2 regions of the Eubacterium sp. BL-380-WT-2B genome follow, and region 1 is predicted to be linked to the other one. Evidence: predicted binding sites of a transcription regulator. Region 1 holds the regulator's gene; the other holds the start of a gene.
The links. Region 1 encodes NrdR, which represses ribonucleotide reductase genes. Its sites were predicted from a motif close to CACNANATNTNGTG; they were not measured.

Region 1 (7,901 bases):
AATCGACGGCACCGGCACACCCCGGACACGGCTTAAAAAATTCATCGACATAAGCGTCATGGCCGATGTACTCACCGCAGTCCTTAAATTGATGGCCTTCAAAATACGCCTTCAGTGTCTTCGGCACATTGTAGACCCTGCAGGCTTCACACCCAAGCTCAGCCGCCTGAAACAGCGTGGTGCGGATCAAACCGTCCAGCACCGCCATTGGCACCTCCGGCTTAATATTTAAAATATCATAGATCTCTGCTGTTTCACCTTTTGCCATAAAACGGGCAACAGCAAGAAGCGCTTCGTCATCCATGGCTGTCATATAAAGGCTCCGTCTGTGTTCGGGCTCCTTAAAATAAGGGGCGACCACCTCAAAACTTTTAGGAATCACAATTTTAATCATCTTTTTCTCCCCTCAGATAACGTATTTCTTCCTCAGTAAGATAACGCCATTCACCCGCTTTTAACCCTTTTAAGGTAATACTGCCAATGGCTGTCCGCTTAAGGTGAATGACGGGATGGCCGATTGCCGCGCACATTTTACGAATCTGGCGCTTCCTCCCCTCATGAATCGTCATTTCAAGCAGGGCTGTGCTTCTGTAAGTCTTTAACACCTGCACAGAAGCGGGCGCAGTGGTATGCAGCGTATGGTCATCATCCTCGATCTGGACACCTTCAGCAAAAAGCCTCAGCTCCCCGGCACTGGGGATCCCCTTTACCAGCCCTTCATAAATTTTGTTAAACTCATGGCTGGGGTGTGTCAGCCTGAAGGTAAGGTCTCCGTCATTGGTTAAAATCAGCAGCCCCTCCGTATCCTTATCCAGCCGCCCCACAGTAAACAGCCGCTCCTTAATGGGCAGCAGATCCATCACGGTCTGGTCGGTGTGGCGGTCTGCCGAGGTAGAAACCACACCTTTTGGCTTGTTCAGCAGCACATAAATTTTTTTATCCTCCGCGATGGTTTTGCCATCCACTGTAACCGTGTCGGCTTCCGGGTCTACCTGAAGCCCTGGTGTCAGCACTGCCTCACCGTTGACACATACCCTGCCTGCGGCAATCATCTCTTCGGATTTACGTCTTGAAGCAACGCCACACTGGGCCATATATTTCTGTAATCTCAATTCAATTCCTCAACTGTGTTTATTTCCATATTTTCCGCCATAGAAGCGGAGATATCGATTTTCTGCTGTTCTCCCTCAGCAAACTGCTCAAAAGCCGGCAAATCCTCGATATGCTTCAAATGAACGGTCTTTAAAAAGGCGGGGGTTGTTTTATAGAGAATCGGCCGACCCGGCGCTTCCATCCTGCCAGCCTCCTTGATCAGCCCCCGGTCAAGGAGCCGCTGAACAGAACTGTTGGAGCTGACCCCTCTCAGATTATCAATATCGATCCGGGTAATCGGCTGGCGGTAGGCAATGATCGAAAGCGTCTCAAGAGCCGCCTTGGACAGCCCTGTGGCCTCCTGCTGCCCCAGTACCTGACGGATAAAATCGTAATGTTCAGGCTTTGTGGACAGCTGCCATGTGTGATTGACCTGCACTAGGCGAAGCCCTCGTTCCACACTGCCATAGTCCTTTTCCAGTTCTGACATAAGGGCCTGAATGGTGTTCCCGTCCAGCTCCATCGCCTTTTCAAGCTCACGCAGCGCGACGGGCTCACCGGCGGCAAAAAGGATGCCTTCGATGATTCCCTTTAGACGCTTTTTATTACTCTTTGAAAGTTCCTGCATTTATTCCTCTGTCCTCTGTCTGATGATAATTTCCTGAAATACACGGTTCTGAAAAAGCCGTATGTTATTAATTTTATACATCTCCAAAAGCGCCAGAAAGGTTACAACAACTTCTCCCCGGCTGACTTTTTTTCTGAACAGCTCTGAAAAATGGAGTTCTCCAGAGCGATTGAGCTCAAACTGGTGCTCGATGTACTCAATTTTTTCCTCTACAGTAAAAACTTCCCTTACAATCTCCTGAGAAAAATCTTTGAACTCAATCTCATCGTTGTATAGGGAAAATATGTTGGAGTATGCTTTAAAAATATCCTCAGGGTTGATCTCAACCTCGGCGTCCTGGGTCATAACTGGGATATATTCCGGATCCTTATAGACGGCATGAAGCTCCGCGCACTCCCGTTCTTCCAGATAAGTGCTGATATTTTTAAAGATTTTATACTCTATAAGCTGCCGTACCAGCTTCTCTTTCAGGTCTTCTTCGTCCTCTTCCTCATCCTTTGCTCTTGGCAGAAGCATTCTGGATTTAATCTCCAAAAGCTTGGAAGCCATAACCACAAACTCGCTGGCAACCTCCATATCCAGTTCACGCCATTTCTCAATATGGGCCAGATACTGGTTTGTGATTTCTGCGATGGGAATATCGTAAATATCAATTTTGTTTTTTTGAATTAAATGAATGAGAAGGTCCAGAGGACCTTCAAATTTCTCTAAACTGACTTCATAACTATTCATTTTATGACCAAAGCATTAAAAAAAGTGGGTTTAATATCATTCTGAATAACCCATCGATCCCGTTGATGATGGGTGTAATAATCAGACCAAACACATTAAATACAACCAGCAGCAGCAGAATGATCATCCCATAACGTGAAAACTGGTAGAACTTCTGTTTTGCGTTATAAGGCAAAAACTCAGCCAGAATCTGCGACCCGTCGAGGGGTGGAATGGGAATGAGGTTAAAGACTGCAAACATCAGGTTATACAGGTACAGATACTGCAGAATCTGCAGCAGATACACGTTGGCAAAAGGCGAAACCGCGTAGATCGCAATGAGCGAAATAAACCCTAACAAAAGGTTTGTGAAGCAGCCCGCCAGACTGACAACAATGATTCCCTTCCGATGGTTTTTAAAATTATTCGGATTAACCGGCACAGGCTTTGCCCAGCCAAAACGAAAAAGCAGCATACTGATAAAACCGATGGGGTCAATGTGCTTAAGGGGATTAACAGTCAGGCGTCCCGCCAGCTTCGGGGTTGGATCGCCCATGGCGTCCGCCGCATAGCCGTGAGCCATTTCGTGAAAAGAAATGGCGACTAAGATGCCGGGCAGGCTCAGCAGCAGGTTGATAAAATAGCTCGCACTAAACATAATCAGTCCTCTAGCCAGGAGGGAATCCTGTCATTTTTGACCAGATCCTCAAAGCTTTCACGTTCAACCAGGACTGCTGACTGATCGCCCTTCAAAAGGATAACAGCCGGCCTTCTAAAACGATTATAGTTGCTGGCCATCGAATAATTATAGGCGCCTGTATGAAGCACTGCCAGCGTATCGCCTGGCTGGGGAGACGGCAGCTTAATGGATTTAATTAAAGTATCTGTCTCACACGCTTTACCGCTGACTGTTACCTCTTCCATCAATGCTTCATCCTGTGGCTTATTACAGATCACAGCATCATAGTCCGCACCGTAAAGCGCCGGGCGAGGATTATCTGCCATACCCCCGTCAACACTCACGTACTTTTTGAGTCCCGGGATTTCTTTGACGGTCCCCACTGTATATAAGGTAATGCCCGCCGGAGCAGCCACTGAACGGCCAGGCTCTACCACGATTTTAGGCATCGGAACCTCTCTCTGCTCAGCCATCTCACGCATATGGTCGACCATTTTAGGAATATAACTGGTAACATCAAAACTGGGATCTTCCTTCAAGTAAGGAATACCAAAGCCGCCGCCCAGATTAATCTCAGTCAGATTAAGGCCATCGGAGAGCAATGCCTTATAAAGATCGAGCATGACTTCCGAAGCCAGTAAGAAAGGCTTTTCATCTGCAATCTGAGAGCCGATGTGGCAGTGAATGCCGACAGTCTCCACATAGTTCATTTCTTTTGTGCGGCCGATAATCTCACGGGCCTGGCTCAATGGCAGGCCAAATTTGGAGTCAAGCTTCCCAGTCTGTATGAGCTCATGGGTATGGGCTTCGATTCCGGGAGACACCCGAAACAGCACCTTGACAGGCTGCTCAAGCTCCTCAGTCAAAAGCTGCAGCCGCTCCAGCTCCCATTCACTGTCGATGACGATACGGCCTACCTTGTAGCCAAGCGCCATTTCCAGCTCGGCCTGGTTTTTATTGCTCCCATGAAAGCAGATACGGGCAGGATTAAAACCACTTTTCACAGCCGTATAGAGTTCTCCGCCTGAGGCCACATCCAGAGAGATGCCCTCACTTTCAATAATCCGGCACATTCCCATATTTAAAAAGGTTTTGCCGGCATAGTTCACATCATAGACCGCGCCTGCTGATTCAAAGGCGTCCTTAATACGGTTGATGTTGGCTCTTAAAATATCTTCGCTCATAACATAAAGCGGCGTGCCGTATTTCTGCGCTAACGCTACTGTGTCATGACCGGAAAATACAAAATTTTCTGTCATTCAGTTTCTCCTTAAAAGCTTTAATTTATTTGTTACAAATAATAAGAAAAGTGATCTGTTATCCTGTGTGCGACACAGATGATAAAAGACCACCTCGATGATTTTATTTACATAAGAGAAAAAAAGCGACCTAAAACACAGGCAGTCTTTGCGTCTGAAAACTTCCCCTTAAGGTAAAGCGCCCGGACTGTCCGTATAGGCATTTCGACAATTTCGATGAATTCATCATCATCCTGTTTTCTCGGCTCAATAACAAATTGAGACGCCATAAATAAAGTGGTCACTTCATTGGTAAATCCCGGCGAGGGCCACATTTCTCCTAAAAAGTGCAAATCCAGGGGCTTCAGGCCAATTTCCTCCTGCAGCTCCCGCACTGCTGCCTCTTTTGGATCTTCACCCACTTCAACCAGACCTGCCGGTATCTCCAGGATCACTTTTTCGATGGCCTTTCTAAACTGGCGCACAAAAATAATCCGGTTGCCTCTGACAGGCAGAATACCGACACCCTGTTTGTGGTCTACCAGTTCCCGGAAAGAGGTCCCTCCATCCGGAAGCTCGACTTCGTCGACCTTTAAATTTAAGATACGTCCATTATAAATCTCTTTGGACGCAATGGTTTTTTCAAAAAATTTCATTCACTACTCCACGCCTTCAGCGTTCAGACATTAGGCGGTTCAGTTCATCCATAAAGGACTCGACATCCTTAAACTCACGATAAACTGATGCAAAACGAACGTAGGCCACCTGATCGATATCCTTAAGCGCATCCATAACGCGCTCTCCAATATAGGATGATTCCACCTCTTTATCTTCAACCTGATAAAGCTCCTTCTCCATCAAGTCAACAACACGCTGGATGTTGTCGATGGGGACCGGACGTTTTTCACAGGCTTTGATCATCCCGTTCAAAATTTTATTTTTATCAAAGGGGACACGCTGGCCGCCCTTTTTAACAACGATCAAGGGAATGTTTTCAATCCGCTCATAGGTTGTAAACCTTTTGGCGCATCGGATGCATTCCCTTCTTCTACGAATCATAGTGCCTTCTTCAACAGGTCGTGAATCAACTACTTTGCTTTCGTCATAATCACAAAAGGGACACTTCATTCAGACACCTTAGTCTTCGTTGCTTAAAAATCCAGGAATCGCAAATTCGCCAGCACCGCTGGTTGTTTTGGTTTCAGGCTTAGCAGTTGTATTTGCAGCAGCAGCATTTGCGCTGTTCAGAATAGCAGCTTTTTTAGCTTCCACTTCTTCTGCCGGTAAAAAACCAGTGGCGATAACCGTAATCTGGATTTCGTCGCCAAAGCTTTCATCAATGGTCGCACCAAAGATAACGTTGGCGTCTTCGTCAGAAGCTTCTCTCGCAATGGTAGCGGCTCTGTCCACTTCAAAGAGTGACAGGTCTTCGCCTGCAGTAATATTTAAGAGCACGCCGGTAGCACCGTCGATTTCGGTTTCCAGAAGCGGACTTAAGATTGCTTCTTTTGCTGCTTCTTCGGCACGGTTTTCACCGGAGGCACGGCCAACGCCCATGTGCGCCAGACCAGCATCCTTCATGATGGTCTTAACATCAGCAAAGTCAAGGCTTACGAGACCCGGCATAGAGATCAGGTCAGAAATACTCTTAACACCCTGTAATAAGACATCATCTGCCAGTTTGAAAGCGTCTCTTAAAGAAGTGGTCTTATCCGCCATTCTTAACAGGCGGTCATTTGGAATGGTCACCAGCGCATCGACATTGTCCTGAAGGAAATCACTGGCAATCTGAGCGTTGCGCATACGGACCCGGCCTTCAAAAGAGAACGGCTTGGTGACAACACCAATGGTCAGGATTCCCATTTCACGGGCAATTTTTGCAATGATCGGCGCAGCACCGGAACCGGTTCCGCCGCCCATACCAGCAGTGATAAATAACAGATCTGTTTCCTGAATTAAATCTGCAATGGCATCACGGCTTTCTTCCGCAGACTTCTGACCCATTTCCGGGTTACCGCCTGCACCAAGACCGCCGGTGGTCTTTTCACCAATCTGAAGGCGTTTTTCAGCCAGGGTCAGGGCTAATGCCTGATTATCAGTATTGATGGATATGAAGTCAACACCCTTCAGACCGGATTCGATCATGCGGTTAACGGCATTGTTCCCGCCGCCGCCAACACCAATTACACGAATTCTCGCAAAATTATCATTGTAGCCATCTAATTCAATCACTTTTCTTCCTCCTCTATTTCACGTAAGAAACTCTTAGTTTGTTTTTTATCATCATTTTTTTGTTCTTCATCCAGTTCTTCATCATCTTCAAAGACTTCATCCTCGTCGGAAGCGTCTCCGCGGTAGCCGTTCTCGTCAAGCTCGACGGCATCGTAGTCTTCTTCCTCATAGTCCTCTGTCTCGTCCAAATCATCGGTCGTGGAATGTATTATTTCTATAGGCTCAGCCTTATGGCCGGTTGAATGACCATGCTTCTGCTCCTTTGAAATCGCTTTAGGATCTGATTCTTTGCTGCCAGACCGGAAATAATAACGCCGGATCTTCGCAAAATTTGAAAACAGGCTGGTTCCAAAATAAAAGATTGCTGCGTAATAAATTGGAATTCCTACCCTGTCACCGATATAGGTCAGCAGCGCCGCTAAAATGGTGTTGCCAAAAAAACCGGTGATAAACAGTTTCTGGTCAAATTTTCCTTCCAGGTCTGCCTGAATGCCGCCAAATACTGAATTCAGCGAAGCGAGTATCGCGATTGAGAGATAGGATGAATATGCCAGCGGTATTTCAAAAGGCAAAACAACACCGATTAAAAGCCCTGCAAGCAGCCCTATTAATGGATATAGCATCGTTGTCCCCGTTTCTCTGCAAAAAATCAAATTACAGTTTATTACTTTTGTTGAGTAGTAAATATTCTGACTTTTCTATATTAACCTTTATTTCCCAATATTTCAACAGTTGAATAACACTTTCATCAGAATTTAAGTAAATATACATGGATTCAGGGTCTCCAATGGCTTCAATCACAAATGGAGGTGAGGAAATCTCATCATCCACATTTATGACCGCGCCGCCGCAGTCGATGTTGCTGCTGCTTGTCACGCGCATTTTATTGAGCTGGATTCCCTCTGCGCCGGCTGCCTTCAGTTCGTTGATGACTGCCAGTACATCTGAGTTATGCACCAGGTATTTATTGGGATTTTCTCCAGGTTCGATGGCTTTGTCGCTGTCTTCCAGCGTGATGACAATGCCAGGTCCCTGGATCGGCACAGAACCGTCTGCCATTTTATAGTTTTCGAGCTCTGCATCCAGATATTGGCCGACAGTATCGACCACTGACCCTTCATCCTCGATGGCCCTCCGGGCCTCCTCGTAGGTGTCGAGTCTTTTTTGCTCAGCTGCTATTTTTTTGCCAAGCTCCTCATTTTTGACCTTGAGGTTATCCTCCTCAAGCTCCTGATTGTACAGGGTTTTCGCGTTGACAAAGGTACGCTGGGCCGGAATGTCTTTTGAGCCAATCTCCTTAACGATCAGAGCCATTCCGATG
Region 2 (7,901 bases), on a different contig from region 1:
CAAAATCAATGGTATACCGACCGTTTTGACAGATCAATGGATTGTTTACCAGCTGGCGGTCGCTAACCTCAATGCAGCGCGTAAAAGGGTAATAAACTGGTCGCTGGATCAGTACAGCGTCACCCTTCTCTGTCAGACCACGCACGGCTGTGGCGATGGCGTAGACAACACCAGGTGTCTTGACGAGCCAGGAGGCCTCCGTTTCCCAGTTAAAACGCCTGCTGTACCAGGTGCGCAGTGTGTCAAAATAATCATATTTCACATCAGAGTAACCATAAATACCATGTTCGCTGGTTTTTACGAGAGCGTCGATAACGGCCTGCGGTGTCTTGAAGTCCATATCAGCTACCCAGAGAGGCAGGATATCCTCGGGCATCCCCCGCTCTGCGGCAAAATCATACTTAATGGAACCGGTGTTTTTTCGGTCTACTATTTCATCAAAATTGTAAGACATAAATTCCTCCTATTTCAGTGCCTGATCCAGGTCGGCAATGAGATCATTAATATCCTCCAGTCCTACAGACAAACGCAGCAGACAGTTGTCAATTCCGAGGGATTCCCTTATATTCTCCGGCACATCGGCATGGGTCTGGAGCATTGGATAGGTGATGAGAGACTCAACACCCCCAAGGCTCTCGGCATACAGAATGAGGGAAACGCGCTCTAGTACTTTTACGGCTGCCTGAGGGCAATCGACCTTAAATGAAACCATTGCGCCAAAGCCTCTGGCCTGTTTTTTTGAAAGTGCGTAGTCAGGATGGTCTGGAAGACCAACATAAAAAACCTTTTTAATTCGAGTGTGGTGTGATAGCCACTTAGATAATTCTAACGCATTTTGCTGCTGTCTGTCCATACGTACAGCTAAAGTTTTTATGCCACGAAGGACAAGCCAGCTGTCAAAAGGAGAGAGACAGGCGCCGGTGGTTCCATAAATGAAGCGGAGACGTTCGGATAAAGCCTTATTTTTAGTAACAAGAAAACCGGCAAGCGTGTCGTTATGGCCGGACAAATATTTTGTGCCGCTGTGGATAACCACATCTGCCCCGAGTTCCAGCGGGTTTAAATAGTAAGGTGTTAAAAAAGTATTGTCCACCAGCAGCAAAAGATCACAGGCCTTTGCGATTTTGGATATTGCTTTTATATCTGTCACTTTCATCATGGGGTTGGTCGGCGTTTCGATAAAAATAGCTTTGGTGAGAGGTGTGACAGCGCCCTTGACCGCTGCTGTATCCGAGGTGTTGACCGCCGTGAACTGCAGCCCATGATTGGAAGAAATACTGTTAAACAGCCGGTGTGAGCCACCGTAAAGATCGTCGGAGGTGATAATGTGGTCACCGCTTTTAAACAGTTCAAAAAGAGCGGTAACAGCCGCCATGCCAGAGGAAAATGCAATCGCTTCGTTCCCGTGTTCCAGCTGGGCGATGGTCTCCTCAAGGTGCTCCCGAGTTGGATTCTGAATGCGCGAATAATCATAGCCTGTACTCTGCCCAACCCCAGGGTGGGCAAAGGTGGCATTTTGAAAAATAGGAACAGAAATGGCTCCGGTATCGTTGTGATAAACGTTAGAACCGTGAATACAGAGGGTATTAATGTTCATGGGAAAGTCTCCTTTATAAATAGTACAAAACATAGTTAATAAATATGTTTTTATAATCATAGTATGAAAAATCTGGAAAGTCAACGTTTTTTTAAAACATATATGAAAAATATGAATTATTTTTTAAAAGTGCTTGACAGAATCGATTCTGCACCATATAATAAAATCATAGTAATCATATATGAAAACATAAAATTAAATATATTTTAAACGGAGGAAAACAAAATGGCAAAAATTTATAAGAGTTTAACAGAATTGATTGGAAAAACACCGCTTTTGGAACTCAGCAATTATGAAAAGGAAAATGCACTGGGTGCTGCGGTGCTGGCAAAGCTTGAATATTTTAATCCCGCAGGAAGCGTAAAAGATCGTATTGCCAAGGCCATGATTGATGATGCGGAAGAAAAGGGGCTGCTGAAGAAAGGCTCAGTTATTATTGAACCGACGAGCGGTAATACCGGTATCGGTCTGGCAAGCGTCGCTGCCGCCAGAGGCTACCGTGTGATTCTGATAATGCCTGAAACCATGAGTGTGGAACGAAGAAAGCTCTTAAAGGCCTATGGGGCTGAGCTGATTCTGACTGATGGTGCAGCTGGTATGAAGGGTGCTATCGCAAAAGCAGAGGAGCTGGCAAAGGAAACGCCTGACTCATTTATTCCCGGACAGTTTATCAATCCTGCGAACCCGGCTGTGCACAGAGCGACGACTGGCCCGGAAATCTGGGAAGACACAGACGGAAAGGTGGATTACTTTGTTGCAGGTATCGGTACAGGCGGTACAATTACTGGTGTAGGTGAGTACCTGAAATCTAAAAATCCAGAAATAAAGGTGATCGCCGTTGAACCGACGGGTTCTCCAGTGCTGTCTGAAGGAAAGGCAGGTCCGCATAAGATTCAGGGAATCGGGGCTGGTTTTGTACCGGATACCCTGAACACAGGCGTCTACGATGAAATCATTAAAGTCGATAATGAAGACGCTTTTGTGACAGGCCGTGAGGTAGCAGAAGAGGAAGGACTGCTAGTCGGTATTTCATCCGGCGCGGCTCTTTGGGCGGCAACACAACTTGCAAAACGTCCTGAAAATAAAGGGAAAAATATTGTAGTTCTGTTACCCGACACTGGAGAACGTTACTTATCAACCGCTTTATTTGAGGAATAAATAAAAATAAAAAGCGGGTGTGTACATTCTATTTCGTACACACCCGCTTTTTTAATGGTGTAATTCTATAATACGCTGATTACTGCTTCCACGAAAGGGGAGGGTTAGATCGCGATTTTCAGATTGAAATGGCCCATCGATGAGAAGATCGCTTTCCCGAAGCAGGGCATTGATGCTTTCATCCTTCATGGCTTTCAGCTTTTCCAGTGTGTAACCGGTGTAAGTGACTACATCCAGACTGTTTACATGAAGCTTCTGGGCTAAGTCGGCCAGGGCTGCGGATTGCAGAAAGGGCTCGCCGCCGCTGAATGTAACACCCTGAAGTAGAGGGTTTTCCACTATTCTGGCGAGAAGTATTTCTGTCTCCACAAAAGTTCCTCCAGTTATCTGGTGTGTCTGAGGGTTGTGGCATCCAGGACAATGGTGGGGGCAGCCCTGTGTAAAAATGACAAAGCGGAGCCCAGGTCCGTCAACAATGGATTCTTCGATACAGTTATTGATTAGCAGAAACGCCATGCTTTACCCTCGCTTTCTCCTCTGCGCGCTTTGCGTTATTCCAGCGGTCAATGGTGCCCACCAGATAGCCCGTGATTCGGCGGATGCGCTCAAAATCAGGGTTTCCATCGCCCTCGTGTCTGTGACAGTTTGGACATTCTTCGCCGATTATACCATTGTAGCCGCAGACGGGATCTCGGTCAACTGGATGGTTGATGGAACCATATCCAATGCCGGCTTCTTTCATGCAGCGGACAATTTTTTCAAAAGCCGCGAGGTTGGCGCTGGCATTCCCATCCAGCTCGACGTAGCTGATGTGCCCTGCGTTGGTGTATTCGTGGTATGGCGCCTCCAACTGAATTTTTTTATAGGCCTGTATGGGATAGTAGACCGGAACATGGAAAGAATTTGTGTAAAATTCACGGTCTGTAATGCCGGGAACAGTCCCGAACTTTTCACGGTCTATGGCGACAAAGCGTCCGCTGAGCCCTTCTGCCGGGGTAGCGAGCAGGGTGAAGTTCAAACCAGTTCTTTCAGATTCAGCGTCCATCAGGCACCTCAGATGCGAGATGATCTGAAGCCCCAGAGCCTGGCTTTCTGTACTTTCACCATGATGCCTGCCGGTAAGCGCCTTGAGCGTTTCAGCAAGTCCGATAAAGCCGACGCTCAGGGTTCCGTGCTTTAAAACGTCCTCAACACGGTCGTCCCGGCCAAGGCTTTCCGAATCGATCCAGACACCCTGTCCCATCAGGAAAGGATAATTTCTGCCTCTTTTGGCGGCTTGGATTTTAAAGCGGTGAAGCAGCTGTTTCACAACCAGAGAAACACGTTCGTCCAGAAGCCTATAAAAGGTGTCAAGGCTTCCGTTGGATTCAAGGGCAATCCTTGGTAGATTGATGGAAGTAAAACTTAAATTGCCGCGACCGCAGGTCGTTTCATTCTGAGGGTCATAATGGTTTCCCATAACCCGGGTTCGGCATCCCATGTAGGCTACCTCAGTATTATAATCACCCTCTTCATAATATTGTAAATTAAAGGGGGCATCCAGAAAGCTGAAGTTCGGGAAAAGGCGCATAGAAGACGTCTTGATGGCCAGCTTAAAAAGATCGTAGTTAGGGTCGGTTTCGTTATAGTTAATGCCTTCCTTTACCTTGAAAATCTGAACCGGAAAAATGGGGGTCTCACCGTTACCAAGTCCGGCTGCTGTGGCTTTCAGCAGATTTTTGACGACCATACGTCCTTCGGATGAGGTATCCGTGCCATAGTTTACGGAGGAAAAGGGAACCTGTGCGCCGGCCCGTGAGTTCATGGTATTCAGGTTGTGGATGAAGGCCTCCATCGCCTGATAGGTGGCTTCCTCTGATTCACGCAGAGCGGTCTTGCAGGCATGATCATGCGTTTTATTAATCATCTGGGCATCAAAAGAAGACCCATTAAAAAATATGGAAAGCTCCCGGCCAAAAGCTTCCAGCGTATCCAAGGTGATCGGAGCCTCAATTTTTTCGCAGGCGAAGGCAACCATCTCTGTGACTGTTTCACGGTCCTGGCCGGAACAGACACTGAGATCGTTGATCAGCGCTTTGCGGTACAGCTTGCTGAAGGTTTTGACAATGCCGGGCGCCATGGCGTAGTCAAAGTTTGGAATACTCTGGCCTCCGTGCATTTCATTTTGATTTGCCTGAATGGCGATACAGGCAAGGGCAGAGTAGCTGCGGATGTCATTAGGCTCGCGTAGATAGCCGTGCCCTGTTGAGAAGCCACCTTTAAAAAGCTTGAGTAAATCAATCTGGCAGCAGGTTTCAGTCAGCATATAAAAATCTTTATCATGAATATGTATATCACCGGAGATATGCGCATCAGCAATTTCGCGCGGAAGGATGTAATTATCAATGAAATATTTTGACCCTTCAGAACCGTATTTCAGCATAGTTCCCATGGCTGTATCGGAGTCGATATTAGCGTTTTCACGTTTAAGATCTGCGTCCTCAGCGTAGCGGAAGGTGAGATCTTTATATATTTCCATCAAATCGCTTTCGGCCTGACGTGTTTTGGCGTGCTCGGCGCGGTACAGGATATAGGCCTTGGCCGTTTTTGCGTAATCAGCTTTGATCAGTGTTTCCTCCACAATATCCTGTATCTGCTCTACTGTCGGGCAGACCAAAGGCTCTGCCGCTGAGGTAACCACATTCGTCAGAAACTCAATGTGCTTTTCTGTCATAGACTCGCCGTTCACAGAGATATTTGCTTTGTAGATGGCGCTGCTGATTTTACGGGTATCAAAAGGCGCTACAGTCCCGTTTCGTTTTATAATATTGTCGATCATTACATCATTCCTCCGGATGCTTAGTTATTGTTGTTTATATCGAGAATCATACTATATATTGTGCTGGCTGTCAATTTGTGGACAATATTTTGTGAAAATGATTAAAATGAGAGAATGAGAGGGCTGAGGCCTGTGGATAAAAAATGTGCACAAAAATTTTTAATAAATAAGCTCGAAAGAGGGCAAATTTTTACAGTTAAAAACGGCTGCGCATATGAAAAAACGGTATACGCTATTTCAACGTATACCGCTACATTTAGATAAAAATAATTTTAATAAGTATAGCATACAATATATGGATTTGATGTACTTGCTTTTACTCATCTTTTACGTCCGTTGTTTCTTTCCGTACAAGCAGCATGGTAACTGCACAGAGGAATGTCAGACTGAGTGCTGCCACCGCAGGTAATCCGCCTTTTATATTATTCTTTAGGGCACCGTTAATTCCAGTGTTCACATTATCGGAGACGGGGGTAGTACCATTCAGGTAGTTGGATACGGTTTTTAAGGCATTACCCATTTCCTGGAGATAAAGGGTCGATTCGGATTTAAGGCTTTCTCTGCTACCCGTTCTAACATTTTTACTGGGGTTTGAAACAGAAGGAGCAACGGATTCTGTTTCAACATAGGCTTTGGGGGCTGTCGTCGGCACTGATTTTATTTCACTGCTACCGTGGTCCATATCACTCTGAGTAACAGTAGGGTTTCCGTCCTGATCAAGTGTAATGCGGATAGCATTGGAATCGCCGTTAATACTGCCGTTTTTGGCTTCAAGCTGGAAAACATAGCTGTGGCCGGCCTCCAGACCGGTCAGACTATATTGGTTTGAGGCGGCCGGGGTGATTTTTTCAGACGGCCAGGTCTGCCATGTACTGCTGTCGTCCTTTTCCACCCAAAGTGTTGGAGTGCCAAAGCTTTGGATTGGCTGGTGGAATCGGAGAAGCAAACTGTAGCTGCCAGTGTTTTCAGTCACAGGTGCATCGTAATAAATAAAAGGCTTTTTAGGATCAATGACGACAAGCTGCTGCGTTTGATTTTTTAGTAAAGAGGCAGCGCCGGCAGGAGTAAATGTATCAGGACAGAGCTCGTAGTCCAGCGGATAAATTCCGGCCTTTGTAATGTCTGCTGTGTCAGTATCCCAACAGACAGGCATTGACGGGGTGTAGCGGATATCGCCTGTCTTCTTGTCGGTAATTTCAAACATCATACTATCAGGCAGACCGCCCAGAGTGTTCAATTCTGTGTAGTGGTAGCCTGTGTTCGTGGGGGCCGCGGTGGTATCTGCAATAACAGCGTTTGAGGCCTCCGGAGAAACAGCGCTTGTATTTAGAAGCACTTCGCCTGCTTTAATAGCCGTGGCTCCAGTTCCTTCAGCAGTAATTTCACTGAAATAGGCATCAACAATGCCTTTTGTCTGAATAGAGGTGCTGCTGCTGCCAATGGTACTGACAAGGGTAGAGTTAAAGGACAAGTCAGCGGTGCTGACAGCGATGATACCAAAGGTGTTGGTCCCGATTGCCTCAATTTTTGAAGCCTCAGCTGACAGGCGGCTGTCTCCTGTAATTTTAATGGCTGTGCTGTTTTCAGCGGTAGCTGCCAGGGTGGTGTGATCGAGATGAAGGTCTGCATTGTTCTCCAGCATGATCAAAGTCCTCTGACCGGTAATGGTTATGTTTTTAAGGGACCAGCTGTTTTGGATGTACAGGGTATTTCCTCCAAGATCCAAGGTAATGTTGCTGTCGGGTTCAAAGCCACCAATACTGCTGTCTGTTCCTAAAATAATATCTTTTGTAATGCGGATAGTTCCTCCGGTTTCGTTAAGTGCACTGACTGCGGAAGTTAAGGTTTCGGCACTGTCGGCCGTATTTTCGGGTGTCTGGGCACATACCGGCATAACGGTAAGGAAGAGACACAATAATATCATTAATAAGGTTCTCTGGGTCTTCATAAGCCCTCCTTGAGCATTCGAATATTGTCAAATTGCCAATCGCACCTATTATACCACAAAATTGCCCGGGAGTGAACAGTTTATCAATGAAAAGCACCTTGTTTATTGTGAAATACATGAAAAAAGCATCCTTTCGGATGCCCTTTTCATATATTTATTTAGAGGAGTAGATAATGAACTTTATTGCTCGACGATAACGGCAATTCCGTTTGGAATAACTGTAAAGCTGGCGTTTTCACCTTTGATTTCTCTGGCCATTTTGACGGCTGTGTCAAGATCTGGCGCATAGGTCATTTTCATTTCAGTTACAATATCTTTCATTTCCGGCCGTGTAACATATAAAACCGTGTGTTTTGAGAGAATGCGTGCGAGAATCTGAT

Region 2: FYJ53_RS04025 (anaerobic ribonucleoside triphosphate reductase) is a predicted target of NrdR. The motif match lies at 5,623-5,636, and genes of this name have one in related genera.

What each region holds. Positions count from the first base shown of each region.
Region 1 covers NZ_VUMP01000011.1:41,855-49,755, reverse strand. Annotated here, with positions in the region: gene FYJ53_RS19510 (hypothetical protein) at 1-394, opposite strand, end outside; gene FYJ53_RS19515 (class I SAM-dependent methyltransferase) at 1-45, opposite strand, end outside; gene FYJ53_RS19505 (pseudouridine synthase) at 387-1,112, opposite strand; gene scpB (SMC-Scp complex subunit ScpB) at 1,109-1,720, opposite strand; gene FYJ53_RS19495 (ScpA family protein) at 1,721-2,452, opposite strand; gene FYJ53_RS19490 (site-2 protease family protein) at 2,454-3,089, opposite strand; gene lysA (diaminopimelate decarboxylase) at 3,092-4,369, opposite strand; gene FYJ53_RS19480 (NUDIX hydrolase) at 4,477-5,004, opposite strand; gene nrdR (transcriptional regulator NrdR) at 5,021-5,476, opposite strand; gene ftsZ (cell division protein FtsZ) at 5,486-6,580, opposite strand; partial or broken gene FYJ53_RS21560 (small basic family protein) at 6,892-7,203, opposite strand; gene FYJ53_RS19460 (DUF881 domain-containing protein) at 7,235-7,901, opposite strand, start outside.
Region 2 covers NZ_VUMP01000002.1:228,267-236,167, forward strand. Annotated here, with positions in the region: gene FYJ53_RS04005 (MalY/PatB family protein) at 1-454, opposite strand, end outside; gene FYJ53_RS04010 (PLP-dependent aspartate aminotransferase family protein) at 464-1,597, opposite strand; gene cysK (cysteine synthase A) at 1,823-2,755, shown strand; gene nrdG (anaerobic ribonucleoside-triphosphate reductase activating protein) at 2,807-3,271, opposite strand; gene FYJ53_RS04025 (anaerobic ribonucleoside triphosphate reductase) at 3,249-5,573, opposite strand; gene FYJ53_RS04030 (fibronectin type III domain-containing protein) at 5,890-7,521, opposite strand; gene larA (nickel-dependent lactate racemase) at 7,702-7,901, opposite strand, start outside.